2 regions of the Fictibacillus sp. b24 genome follow, and region 1 is predicted to be linked to the other one. Evidence: a T-box and tRNA genes for the amino acid it is inferred to sense, from the RefSeq annotation. Region 1 holds a T-box; the other holds one or more tRNA genes.

Region 1 (7,151 bases):
ATTTCAGCTTCATGTTTTTTTAAGATAATAAATGATTGTTCAACCATCTTGTCGATAATATCAGTTATTTCGGGTTTTTTAACTTCAAAATCATAAGTTGCAGGGAATAAGAACCCTTCAAGTGGATAATAAAGTCCTTCTTTCGTTATTTCATCCGGCAATAAAGGATATTTTTGCTTCAGCTCGTTCAGATAGGTTTTATCAGTCATCTTCTTTAAGATATCAGCTTGATCGTACCCTGTAGCCTTGCTGATTAATCCTGCAATCTGTGGGACGTTATATCCTTCCGGGATGGTAAGCGTAAGTTCAGGTTTTTTGAACAGCTTTCCTTCTTTAAGTGCAGAAATCACTTCTGAAAGACTCATCGAAGGTGACAGTTCATAGATGCCTGCTTGGAAGTTCCCTTCTCCCTTAACTCGAGTGTAGAGTCTGAAAAAGTCACCGCTGTTAATGATACCTTTATCTTCTAGTTCTTTCCCAATGTCTGCAGAAGTTGAGCCAATTGGAATTTCAATCGTCATGTTCTTTTTGTTATCAGCGTCTAGAGGGCCAGTATTTTTAGTAAAATAAAAATACGCTCCTGCCGCCGTTGCCATGATGATTGCCAAAAAGAGAGCGAGAATGGATAGTACGATGGTTTTTGTCCGTTTTTTACTTTTATTTTCATTTATGTAATTCCCAGATGACTGGAGATGTAACATTGTGTTTCCCCCTTCCACCTGTTTAATTATACGTTTGCTAGCAGAAATTGTCGAGATTGGCCGTAAATTGGAATAAAAAAAGGAAGATGGTATCATAACCATCTTCCTATCTCTTAACCAATATTATTCAGTTTCGAACTCGTCATCTTGGAATGTATTTAACATTTCTTCGATCATATCCCATTCTTCGTCTGTCTCCAGAGGGAACAATGCTAGATCATCCTCTTCTTCTCCCTTTTCTTCATAACGGAAAGGAAAAACTTCTACTTCATCTGTATCGTCATCTTCCGAATCAGCTACAGGAATTGTTACCATGTATGATTTACCTGTTTGGTCAACATCAAATTTGAATAATACTTCAAATAGATTTTCGTCACCGTTTTCGTCAGGAATAATAATGCGTTCGCGTTCTTCTTTAGCCATGATTGGCTCACCTCTACTTTTCTTATTGTTGGCTGTCCAAATAACCTTGCAGAATGATCGAAGCAGCAAGCTTATCGATCACTAGCTTTCGTTTCTTCCTGCTTACGTCAGCTGAAATCAAAGTTCTTTCAGCAGCCATAGTTGTTAGTCTTTCATCCCATAGGATAACCGAAATACCTGTAAGGTTTTCAATATCTTTGGCAAAGTTTTGACAAGCCTCGCCGCTGGGACCGATCGAACCGTTCATATTTTTAGGAAGGCCGACCACAATTTTGCTGATATCATGAAGCTTAATCAGCTCTTGAATTCGTTCATAGTCTTGTTCAGGTTGATTAGGACGGCGCCGGATCGTTTCGACTCCTTGTGCTGTCCATCCCAGTGCATCTGAAACAGCAACACCTATCGTCTTCGTTCCGACATCCAGTCCAAGAGTTTTTGTCATTAACGGCTTCCTTCTTTTTGAGTTGAGAGATACGATTTAACAAGCTCTTCAATAAGCTCGTCTCGCTCAAGTTTTCTGATCATACTTCTCGCATCATTATGACGAGGAATATAAGCTGGATCGCCTGAGAGCAAATAACCTACGATTTGATTAATCGGGTTGTATCCTTTATCCTGCAGGGCGTCATAAACAGAAAACAGGACAGTTTCAACATTCGTTTTATAAGCATCATCTTCGTTGAAGTTAAACTTCATCGTTTTGTCCATGGAACTCACTAGCGAACACCTCTTTCTGAAGATCTCCCTTATGGGACAAATTAGTTTCTATCTCTATTGTACATGAAAGAGGAAAGCTTAGGAAACCGTTTTAATCATTTCAACTGCAGAATCTATTCCTTCTTGCAGCTTTTCTGGATCTTTTCCGCCTGCTTGAGCCATATCAGGACGGCCTCCGCCGCCTCCGCCGCAGCGAACTGCAACTTCTTTTACAAGATTACCCGCATGGTACCCTTTTGATACTAAATCTTTTGTCACTCCAGCTACAATATTCACTTTTCCAGCATTTTCTGCCCCTAAAATGACAACTCCGCTTTGGAGTTTATTCTTTAAGTCATCCACAATTGTGCGAAGTCCGTTCATATCCATACCGTTAACTTTCTTCGCGATTACAGAAACGCCATTAATTGTCTGAACTTCATCAACAAGACTGCCTGCTTCCATGTTTCCAATTTTCGCAGCAAGAGATTCTTTTTCTTTTTGCAGTTCACGAATCTGTTCGTTTAGTGCATCAATACGCTGAGGAACATCTTTTAAGTTTGTTTTTAATTTTGAAGCTGTGTCTTTCAAGAGTTGAACTTGACCGTTCATCAGGCGGTATGCATTTTCTCCTGTAACAGCTTCAATACGGCGAGTTCCCGCTCCAATTCCTGATTCTGAAACGATCTTAAACAATCCGATCTCTGCCGTATTGTTCACGTGGCACCCACCGCAAAGTTCTAAGCTATAGTCTCCCACTTTTACAACACGAACAGTCTCACCATATTTTTCGCCAAATAAAGCCATTGCTCCCATAGCCTTTGCTTCATTGATGTTTTTAACCATCTTATCTACAGGAATGTTAGCCCAAACCTTTTCATTAACAATCTCCTCGATCTTTTCAAGCTCTTCTGGAGAAATACTTCCGAAATGTGTAAAGTCAAATCGCAGACGTCCTTCTTGAACAAGTGATCCTGCTTGGTTAACATGCGTTCCTAATACATCTTTTAATGCTTGATGAAGCAGATGTGTAGCGGTATGATTCTTAACAATTTTTGCACGAGTTTCTGGATCAACCTGAACCGTAACTTCTATGTTATTTTCAAGAACACCTTTGTTAACGACTACCGTGTGAAGGTTTTGTCCGTTTGGAGCCTTTTGAACATCTTTTACTTTAAGTTCCAGTTCTTTACCTGTAATGGTACCTTGGTCAGCTATCTGACCACCGCTTTCTGCGTAGAAAGGTGTAACATCCAATATAACTTGAGCTTCTTCTCCTGCTGCTACCATTGCAACACGCTCACCGTTTTGAAGGACTTCAAGAATTTTAGCTTCTCCTGATAAGTGATCATACCCAGAGAATTCACTTTTTACTGTAATGTCAGAAAGTACTCCGCCTTGTACTTGCATGCTGTCCACTTCTTGCCTTGCAGCACGTGCACGTTCACGCTGTGCTTTCATCTCATTTTCAAAACCTTCTAAATCGACATCCATTCCATTTTCAGCTACATACTCTTGAGTAAGCTCGAACGGAAAACCAAACGTATCATATAGTTTAAATGCGTCTTTTCCAGAGATAACAGATTTTCCTTCAGCCTTCTCTTTAGCCATTACGTCTTCTAAGATAGCAAGACCTTCATTGATCGTTTCATGGAATCTTTCTTCTTCTGTCTTCACGACTTTTTGGATAAAAGGAACTTTCTCTTTTACTTCCGGATAAAAATCAACCATGATATCAGCAACTGTCGGCACTAATTCGTACATGAACGGTTTATTAATATTGATCTTTTTTGCAAAACGGATAGCTCTTCTGATCAATCGTCGAAGGATATATCCTCTTCCTTCATTCGAAGGAAGTGCGCTGTCACCAATCGCAAAACTAACTGTACGTACGTGGTCTGCGATAACTTTAAACGCCGTATCTGTTTCTGTATTTAAACCGTAAGACGTATCTGAAAGTTTCTCTGTTTCCTTGATGATCGGCATGAAAAGGTCGGTCTCAAAGTTTGTTTTTGTATCTTGAATAACAGAAACCATTCTTTCAAGGCCCATTCCTGTATCAATGTTTTTCTTAGGAAGCGGCGTGTACGTTCCATCTGGATTGTGGTTGAACTGGGAAAACACAAGGTTCCACACTTCAAGATATCGATCGTTCTCACCGCCTGGATATAGTTCAGGATCAGATGTATCGTTACCATAAGATTCACCGCGGTCATAGAAGATCTCAGTGTTTGGTCCACTAGGGCCCTCACCGATATCCCAGAAGTTCCCCTCTAAACGAATGATGCGCTCTTCTGGCAATCCCACTTGCTTCGTCCAAATGTCAAACGCTTCATCATCCTCAGGGTGAATTGTTACGGAAAGCTTTTCAGGATCAAAGCCGATCCAATCTTCACTCGTTAAAAACTCCCATGCCCAAAGGATTGCTTCTACTTTGAAATAATCACCGATAGAGAAATTTCCAAGCATCTCAAAGAACGTATGATGTCTTGCTGTTATACCTACATTCTCGATATCGTTCGTACGAATGGATTTTTGCGCGTTTGTAATACGAGGATTCTCAGGAATTACCCGGCCATCAAAGTATTTTTTAAGTGTCGCAACACCACTGTTAATCCAAAGTAATGTTGGATCTTCATGTGGAACAAGTGATGCACTCGGCTCCACACGGTGGCCCTTTTCCTGGAAAAAATCAAGAAACATTTGTCTGACTTGAGCTGAAGTCAAATTTTTCATGGTATTCATTCTCCTTTTACTTTTTTAGATCGATAAGAGTTAGATAAAACAAAAAAACTCCCATCCCTGTAAAAAAACAGGGACGAGAGTTTTGAATTCACGCGGTACCACCCTGGTTATATGCATTTGAAAGCATATCACCTTGATTAAGCCTTAACGCGGCATAACGGCAGATTTTTCTTCTGCACTCCAGAGTAGCTTTCCGTTTTCCTTCTTCCTAAAACATCTTTCAGCCGGTGGATGTTTCTCTCTTTTGGAAGGTCTAAAACGTACTTATCTCTTTCAGCGATTTTTTTATCTTCTAGCGTTAGTATACGTTTATTTATTCTGACTTGTCAATCGGATGTCTGAGCCGATGTTCCCTAATATGAATGACAACCACTTTAATCACACTAAAAATAGGAACGGCAAGAATCATTCCGGGCACTCCTGCAAGCTCTCCTCCAAGCAATAGAGAAAAGATAATAAAAACGGGATGGATATGAAGATTTCGTCCTACGATAAAAGGGCCTAAAATATTGCCTTCGATGAACTGTAAAACAAGCATGATTCCAACAGTTATCCAGACCATCTTCCAAGATATCGTTAAGGCAATCAGGATGACTGGAATGGCACCTAAGATCGGACCGAAGTACGGAATGATGTCTGTTATCGCAATAACAAGACCTAATAGGATGGGATATGGCATACCCACAAACCACAGAGCTACCATCGCTGCTGCCCCTAAAATGGCTCCAACAAATAACTGCCCTCTTATATACCCTCCAAGGGATTGATCGATATCTTTTATCAAGTTCTTGCCTTCATTTCGGTATTTTCTTGGCGTAATAAACCAAAGTGCTTTTTTTAGTTTCTCAAAATCATTTAGAAAATAAAACACTAAAAATGGAACAACGATAATCACAAAGAAGTAATCTACAATTTTCCGCAAAGAAAAGATTGCATTGGTCAAAATATTTTGAGCGTTAGTCTCCATTTTCCCAATGTAATTTTCGATTTTTAAATGAACAGAATGTGGAAGTGCCGAAGTTCCTTTATCAACTTTATATAAAAGGTCTTTGTAATCTTCTGCAAGGGCAGGCACATTTTCTAACAGCTGTTTCATCTGCACAATAAAATAAGGAAACCCTTTAACAGCTGCGTACCCTAATCCTCCAAAGAACAAGAGATAGATGCTTAAGATCGCAACAAATCGAGGCAGCCCTTTTTCATGCACGTATTCAACGACAGGATGCAGCAGATATGTAATAAGAGCAGCTAGAAAAAAGGGCAGGAATATTCCTTTTATAGCTTTCCATAATGGTTCGTACAGAGGGTAAAGTTTCATTAAAAGAAACAAACATAAAAACAATAATAAAGAAAGGGTCAGTCTGTAAACCCACTTCATTCTACTGTCTCTTGTCATACACTCACCCTTTTCTTTAAAAAACCCCGTCCTTGTTTGAGACGGGGCTTACGTACTTTAATAAATAGCTTTTGCGACTCTTTTGCGGATTCTTTTTACCCGTCTTGATGTCCAAAGATCACCGATATCGGAAAAATTGTAGTTCATTTTAGACATTCTAGACATCCTCTTGTTTCTCATCGCATATGTTGCCGCTCCAATACCAAGTGCGAAAAGAGAACTCATCGTCCTGCTCATGCTGTATCACCTCGACATTAGAGTTTTTACAATTATGATGTGCTTTCTCTATAAGTCAGATCTTGATCTTCAAATAAATCATCTAGTGAAGTTAGAGAGCCGTCTTCTTCCACTTGATGAAGGGACAGTCTTCCTTTAACAATGGAAAGCTCAATAAAACAGTTCCAGCAATAATACTGGTTTACACCGATTTTCCCAATATCTTTTCTACTGCAGTTCGGACATTCCACTTGCTCTCGCTCCTTTAAAATTTTACTTTTACAAGGGTGTCCCGAATACAGAGAAAATATACGCAATTATTGGTTTTGAAGAATCATGACTCATAGAAATAAAAAAGAAATGTCCGACGAGATGACATATTACATCTCCCGAACATTTCTAGTTTGTTTCGTTTAGAAGGGTCTCATTCATTAAATCTTTTTCCAGCAGCGTTTCTTGAAGACGAAGTTTCAATCCTGAGAATCTTTCCAATTCATCTGAGCGCTGAACTGCCCAATTAAAAGCTTCTTGTTCCCCACATAGAATTAAGTACTCTTTACTTCTTGTTATTGCTGTATAAAGCAAGTTGCGCTTTAACATCCTATAATAGCTCTTTAAAACCGGAAGAACCACGATCGGATATTCACTTCCCTGTGACTTATGAATCGAACAGCAAAAAGCATGTGTGAAATGATTAAATTCACTTCTTTTATACGTTACTTCGATTTCGTCAAAGCTGATTACAATCTGGTCTTCTTTTTCCGTATTCTCTCTGGCATAAATAACAGCTACGATCTCACCAATGTCACCATTGAAAACCTGATCCTCTGGCTGATTGACAAGCTGAAGAACTTTATCTCCTTTTCGGTAAAAAACATCAGCTACTTGCAGTTGACGCTGTTTTGGTTTCTCAGGATTAAAAAGGCGCTGAAGCTCAACATTCAATCGGTCGATACCCACTGACCCTTTATACA
Region 2 (7,151 bases), 2.3 Mb from region 1:
ATGAGCCGACATCGAGGTGCCAAACCTCCCCGTCGATGTGGACTCTTGGGGGAGATAAGCCTGTTATCCCCAGGGTAGCTTTTATCCGTTGAGCGATGGCCCTTCCATGCGGAACCACCGGATCACTAAGCCCGACTTTCGTCCCTGCTCGACTTGTAGGTCTCGCAGTCAAGCTCCCTTGTGCCTTTACACTCTGCGAATGATTTCCAACCATTCTGAGGGAACCTTTGGGCGCCTCCGTTACTGTTTAGGAGGCGACCGCCCCAGTCAAACTGCCCGCCTGACACTGTCTCCGAACCGGATCACGGTTCAAGGTTAGAATTTCAATACAGCCAGGGTAGTATCCCACCGACGCCTCCACCGAAGCTGGCGCTCCGGCTTCTCAGGCTCCTACCTATCCTGTACAAGCTGTACCAAAATCCAATATCAAGCTGCAGTAAAGCTCCATGGGGTCTTTCCGTCCTGTCGCGGGTAACCTGCATCTTCACAGGTACTATAATTTCACCGGGTCTCTCGTTGAGACAGTATCCAAGTCGTTACACCTTTCGTGCGGGTCGGAACTTACCCGACAAGGAATTTCGCTACCTTAGGACCGTTATAGTTACGGCCGCCGTTTACTGGGGCTTCAATTCAGAGCTTCTCCGTAAGGATAACCCCTCCTCTTAACCTTCCAGCACCGGGCAGGTGTCAGCCCCTATACTTCACCTTGCGGTTTCGCAGAGACCTGTGTTTTTGCTAAACAGTCGCTTGGATCTATTCACTGCGGCTCTCTCGGGCGATAAACCCTATCAGAGCACCCCTTCTCCCGAAGTTACGGGGTCATTTTGCCGAGTTCCTTAACGAGAGTTCTCCCGATCATCTTAGGATTCTCTCCTCGCCTACCTGTGTCGGTTTGCGGTACGGGCACCTCTTTCCTCACTAGAGGCTTTTCTTGGCAGTGTAGGATCAGGGACTTCGGTACTAAAATTTCCCTCGCCATCACAGCTCAGCCTTCACGTTGGGCGGATTTGCCTACCCAACAGCCTAACTGCTTAGACGCACTATTCCATCAGTGCGCTCACCCTACCTTACTGCGTCCCCCCATTGTTCAAACGGAAAGGAGGTGGTACAGGAATATCAACCTGTTATCCATCGCCTACGCTTTTCAGCCTCGGCTTAGGCCCCGACTAACCCTGAGCGGACGAGCCTTCCTCAGGAAACCTTAGGCTTTCGATGGACAAGATTCTCACTTGTCTTTCGCTACTCATACCGGCATTCTCACTTCAAAGCGCTCCACCAGTCCTTCCGGTCTGACTTCGCTGCACTTCGAACGCTCCCCTACCCCTGTACCATACGGTACAAGCCATAGCTTCGGTGATACGTTTAGCCCCGTTACATTTTCGGCGCAGAGTCACTCGACCAGTGAGCTATTACGCACTCTTTAAATGGTGGCTGCTTCTAAGCCAACATCCTGGTTGTCTGGGCAACTCCACATCCTTTGCCACTTAACGTATACTTTGGGACCTTAGCTGATGGTCTGGGCTGTTTCCCTTTTGACTACGGATCTTATCACTCGCAGTCTGACTCCCGCGGATAATTCTCTGGCATTCGGAGTTTGACTGAATTCGGTAACCCTGTGGGGGCCCCTAGTCCAATCAGTGCTCTACCTCCAGGAATCTTGCCGCGAGGCTAGCCCTAAAGCTATTTCGGGGAGAACCAGCTATCTCCGTGTTCGATTGGCATTTCACCCCTACCCACACCTCATCCCCGCACTTTTCAACGTGCGTGGGTTCGGGCCTCCATTCAGTGTTACCTGAACTTCACCCTGGACATGGGTAGATCACACGGTTTCGGGTCTACGACCACGTACTATGTCGCCCTATTCAGACTCGCTTTCGCTGCGGCTCCGTCTTATCAACTTAACCTTGCACGGGATCGTAACTCGCCGGTTCATTCTACAAAAGGCACGCCGTCACCCGTTAATGGGCTCCGACTACTTGTAGGCACACGGTTTCAGGATCTATTTCACTCCCCTTCCGGGGTGCTTTTCACCTTTCCCTCACGGTACTGGTTCACTATCGGTCACTAGGGAGTATTTAGCCTTGGGAGATGGTCCTCCCGGATTCCGACGGGGTTTCACGTGTCCCGCCGTACTCAGGATCCACTCAGGAGAGAACGAAGTTTCAGCTACAGGGCTGTTACCTTCTTTGGCTGGCCTTTCCAGACCGCTTCACCTACTTCGTTCCTTTGTAACTCCATGTAGAGTGTCCTACAACCCCAGAGGGCAAGCCCTCTGGTTTGGGCTGTTTCCGTTTCGCTCGCCGCTACTCAGGAAATCGCATTTGCTTTCTCTTCCTCCGGGTACTTAGATGTTTCAGTTCCCCGGGTCTGCCTTCTCATACCCTATGTATTCAGATATGGATACCATCCCATTACGGATGGTGGGTTCCCCCATTCGGAAATCCCCGGATCAATGCTTACTTACAGCTCCCCGAGGCATATCGGTGTTCGTCCCGTCCTTCTTCGGCTCCTAGTGCCAAGGCATCCACCGTGCGCCCTTTCTAGCTTAACCTTATATGATGTTTACACATCAAGATCTTGCTTGGCGCAGATAAATATCTATCTGCCTTGCATATTGTTTGGATGTCGATATCTAGTTTTCAAAGAACACAATTTAAAAATGCATCATCGTAAGATGTGCAATGGTGGAGCTTAGCGGGATCGAACCGCTGACCTCCTGCGTGCAAGGCAGGCGCTCTCCCAGCTGAGCTAAAGCCCCTTAATGGGATAATGAAATTATGAAAATGGTGGGCCTAAATGGACTCGAACCATCGACCTCACGCTTATCAGGCGTGCGCTCTAACCAGCTGAGCTATAGGCCCCTAAAGGAAGTTAAGTTCCTTCAAAACTGAACAAAAGAAGAATAGGTGTACTTACGAAACAGTCGAAGCTGTTTCATAATCTCCATAGAAAGGAGGTGATCCAGCCGCACCTTCCGATACGGCTACCTTGTTACGACTTCACCCCAATCATCTGTCCCACCTTCGGCGGCTGGCTCCCAAAAGGGTTACCCCACCGACTTCGGGTGTTACAAACTCTCGTGGTGTGACGGGCGGTGTGTACAAGGCCCGGGAACGTATTCACCGCGGCATGCTGATCCGCGATTACTAGCAATTCCGGCTTCATGTAGGCGAGTTGCAGCCTACAATCCGAACTGAGAATGACTTTTTGGGATTGGCTTGGCCTCGCGGCTTCGCAACCCTTTGTATCATCCATTGTAGCACGTGTGTAGCCCAGGTCATAAGGGGCATGATGATTTGACGTCATCCCCACCTTCCTCCGGTTTGTCACCGGCAGTCACCTTAGAGTGCCCAACTGAATGCTGGCAACTAAGGTCAAGGGTTGCGCTCGTTGCGGGACTTAACCCAACATCTCACGACACGAGCTGACGACAACCATGCACCACCTGTCACTTTGTCCCCCGAAGGGGAAAGCTCTATCTCTAGAGTGGTCAAAGGATGTCAAGACCTGGTAAGGTTCTTCGCGTTGCTTCGAATTAAACCACATGCTCCACTGCTTGTGCGGGCCCCCGTCAATTCCTTTGAGTTTCAACCTTGCGGTCGTACTCCCCAGGCGGAGTGCTTAATGTGTTAACTTCAGCACTGAGGGTGGAACCCCCCAACACCTAGCACTCATCGTTTACGGCGTGGACTACCAGGGTATCTAATCCTGTTTGCTCCCCACGCTTTCGCGCCTCAGCGTCAGTTACAGGCCAAAAAGCCGCCTTCGCCACTGGTGTTCCTCCACATCTCTACGCATTTCACCGCTACACGTGGAATTCCACTTTTCTCTCCTGCACTCAAGTCTCCCAGTTTCCAATGACCCTCCACGGTTGAGCCGTGGGCTTTCACATCAGACTTAAGAGACCGCCTGCGCGCGCTTTACGCCCAATAATTCCGGATAACGCTTGCCACCTACGTATTACCGCGGCTGCTGGCACGTAGTTAGCCGTGGCTTTCTGGTTAGGTACCGTCAAGGTACGAGCAGTTACTCTCGTACTTGTTCTTCTCTAACAACAGAGCTTTACGACCCGAAGGCCTTCATCGCTCACGCGGCGTTGCTCGGTCAGGCTTTCGCCCATTGCCGAAGATTCCCTACTGCTGCCTCCCGTAGGAGTCTGGGCCGTGTCTCAGTCCCAGTGTGGCCGATCACCCTCTCAGGTCGGCTACGCATCGTCGCCTTGGTGAGCCGTTACCTCACCAACTAGCTAATGCGCCGCGGGCTCATCTGTAAGTGTCAGCCGAAACCGACTTTCAAAAAGAAGAAATGCTTCTTCTCTTGTTATCCGGTATTAGCCCCGGTTTCCCGGAGTTATCCCCGTCTTACAGGCAGATTACCCACGTGTTACTCACCCGTCCGCCGCTAAATCAGAGGAGCAAGCTCCTCTTCATTCGCTCGACTTGCATGTATTAGGCACGCCGCCAGCGTTCATCCTGAGCCAGGATCAAACTCTCCATAAAAGTGTTTGTCTTGCTCGATTTTAAAACTGACGGAATTAAATTTAATTCCTTACCTATTTCTTTTGTTCAGTTTTCAAAGAACTTTTTTCTTTATCGCGTCACTCTCTTAAAGCAGCGACAAAAACTATCTTAACACATATCTTCTTGCGAAGCAACAACTTTTTTAAAAGTTTATGTTTGTTTTTGTCGAAGTTATGTAAGAAAAGCAACAACGTTTATTACTATATCAGCGATATGGCCGACCGTCAACGCTTTTTTAAAGATTTTATTAAAAAACCTCTTTTCATGTCGAAAAGAGGCTCATTACTTATAAAGAATACTTCTCTAAAAGGTCGTTTTTCGTTCTCCACACGTCTACAGAAAGATCGACATAGTATTCTTGCGGATTCAGTCTCCTTAAATGCTGAGGCCAGAACAATTGAAGCTGTTCCTGATGATAACGGCGGATTTCTTCTAATTTAGGAAGCTCATATACAAGTTTTCCTTCTATATAAACAGGCTGAAGCAGTTCTTCTGCTGTAAAAGAAGACACGATCTTGCTTTTATAGGTGTGCACCGGATCGAAAAGCTTAATATCTTTTTCAGGAAGCACCTCATCATCCATTGCGATGTAATCTGCTTCCGCTTTTCCTTTCGCATTAATAATACGGTATACCTTTTTATAGCCAGGTGTAGTTATTTTCTCTACATTAGATGAAATCTTAATGGTTGGAACGTACTCTCCATCTTCATATTTTGCTACCACTTTGTAAACACCGCCAAGTGCAGGCTGGTCGGCTGCTGTAATTAGCTGTGTTCCAACTCCCCATGATGTGATTTTAGCACCTTGTGCCTTTAAGTCTGTAATCACATCGTCATCTAAGTCATTGCTTGCTACGATTACTACATCGGTAAGACCCGCTTTATCTAACATTTTGCGTGCCTGGATTGAAAGATAAGCCAAATCACCGCTGTCCAACCGGATGCCTTTTAGCGATTTACCCGCTTCCTTCATCTTTAAGCCGACCTTTATTGCGTTAGGTACTCCGCTTTTTAAAGTATTATACGTATCCACTAGCAAAATACTTTGATCAGGCAGTGCCTCAGCGAACCGTTCGAAAGCTTCCTCTTCCGTATCGTGGTCTTGAACCCAAGCATGCGCATGTGTTCCTTTCGTAGGAATTCCGAAGAGCTTACCAGCACGCATGTTTGAAGTTGCATCAAAACCAGCAATGTATGCAGCACGTGCACCCCAAATCGCTGCATCTGCTTCCTGAGCACGACGTGTTCCAAACTCCATCAATTGATCATCCGGGGTTACATGACGAATCCGGGCAGCTTTCGTAGCAATCAGAGTTTGGTAGTTCATGAAATTTAGAAGGGCTGTCTCTAAAAGATGTGCTTCAAACACCCGGCACTTAATACGGATCAACGGCTCATTCGGAAAAACAACTGTTCCTTCTTTTACAGAGAATAGCTCACCTGTAAAGTTGAAGTTTTTTAATTCCCCCAAAAAATCTTCCTCATATTGCTCTTCTTGTGTTCTTAAGTATTCGATGTCTTCCTCAGTAAAATGAAGGTGCTCCAAATAGCGAATAATTCGCTCTAGCCCCGCAAAAACGGCGTACCCGCTCTTAAACGGATTTTTTCGGAAAAAGGCTTCAAATACTCGAATGTTATTATGCGTTCCATTTTTCCAATGGGCGTACATCATATTAATCTGATACTTATCTGTATGTAATGCTAAATCTTCATAGCTCATGTATGAATCCCGCCTTTCTCTTGTTTCATTTTTCTCTAATTGTACAGTTGTTAAACATATTAAAAAGCCCGGTAACCAAGAAGTCATCGGGCAACTAATTATTCTGAGATTGAAAGCCGCTTTTCAATCTCTTTTTTTCCATTACGGTCGACAACATAATCACCTAGAAACTTCTCGCCATTTACGCCGTAAGTTTCTAAGTTTGATTTCCACTGACTAAAGGAAGGATCGACATTAAGAACCACTTCGTATTCCTTAATATCCTTTAATTTGTTTATGCTTGAAGGTTTTTCAATGACTAATTTGTATGATCCGTCTGGGTTAACATCAGCCACATCCGCTAATCCGGAGACAATATAATTAGGGATATCCAAGCTCCCTTTTAATCTCGTCCCCTCTAACAAATTTGATTTCCCTTCTATATAGAGATATTTATCATCCTTTTGAATGTCCGGTTCATCTATTCGTACTGTTGGAGAGCCGTAATCTTCAGGCTTGTCCCACTCAGGCTTCTCTATTTTAGCGGATGCGTTTGATTCATCCTGAGGGATTTCTAATGTTAAAAGCGTTATATTACGCTGCATTTCTGATTCTTCATTTAATCTAATAAACGGCCCTTTAAGCTTTTCACCATTCTCGCCATAATGATCTTTAATCGGTTGATTATCCGTATGAGGATCAAACTTTATTTTTACTTCTATTAAACCTTCTGAGCTTTTTGGAATTTTTAGTTCGGTTTCAAAAGTACCATCATCTTTAACCTGCACTTTATCTGTACCACCAATAAGGGTATCTTCCACACTATCCATCACTATTAATAGATTGGATTCCGGAATGAGGTTTGTTTGCCCTTTAACCGTTATCAGTTTCCCTTTACGATCGGCTTCTCCTTCGTACCATACTTCATAATC

The links. A T-box is a leader RNA that pairs with one kind of tRNA and senses whether it is charged. The one in region 1 lies ahead of alaS (alanine--tRNA ligase), so its partner is inferred to be a tRNA-Ala.
Region 2: it has a tRNA-Ala gene. The T-box ahead of alaS (alanine--tRNA ligase) is inferred to sense a tRNA for this amino acid. The anticodon was not compared.

What each region holds. Positions count from the first base shown of each region.
Region 1 covers NZ_JAUCES010000005.1:1,406,630-1,413,780, reverse strand. Annotated here, with positions in the region: gene mltG (endolytic transglycosylase MltG) at 1-701, opposite strand, end outside; gene QUF49_RS07150 (DUF1292 domain-containing protein) at 825-1,124, opposite strand; gene ruvX (Holliday junction resolvase RuvX) at 1,147-1,566, opposite strand; gene QUF49_RS07140 (IreB family regulatory phosphoprotein) at 1,566-1,841, opposite strand; gene alaS (alanine--tRNA ligase) at 1,920-4,556, opposite strand; T-box leader at 4,632-4,851, opposite strand; gene QUF49_RS07130 (AI-2E family transporter) at 4,879-5,943, opposite strand; gene QUF49_RS07125 (DUF3918 domain-containing protein) at 6,019-6,198, opposite strand; gene QUF49_RS07120 (hypothetical protein) at 6,231-6,428, opposite strand; gene recD2 (SF1B family DNA helicase RecD2) at 6,577-7,151, opposite strand, start outside.
Region 2 covers NZ_JAUCES010000005.1:3,735,326-3,742,476, forward strand. Annotated here, with positions in the region: rRNA gene QUF49_RS19595 (23S ribosomal RNA) at 1-2,551, opposite strand, end outside; tRNA gene QUF49_RS19600 (tRNA-Ala) at 2,683-2,758, opposite strand; tRNA gene QUF49_RS19605 (tRNA-Ile) at 2,785-2,861, opposite strand; rRNA gene QUF49_RS19610 (16S ribosomal RNA) at 2,950-4,499, opposite strand; gene QUF49_RS19615 (nicotinate phosphoribosyltransferase) at 4,807-6,240, opposite strand; gene QUF49_RS19620 (hypothetical protein) at 6,339-7,151, opposite strand, start outside.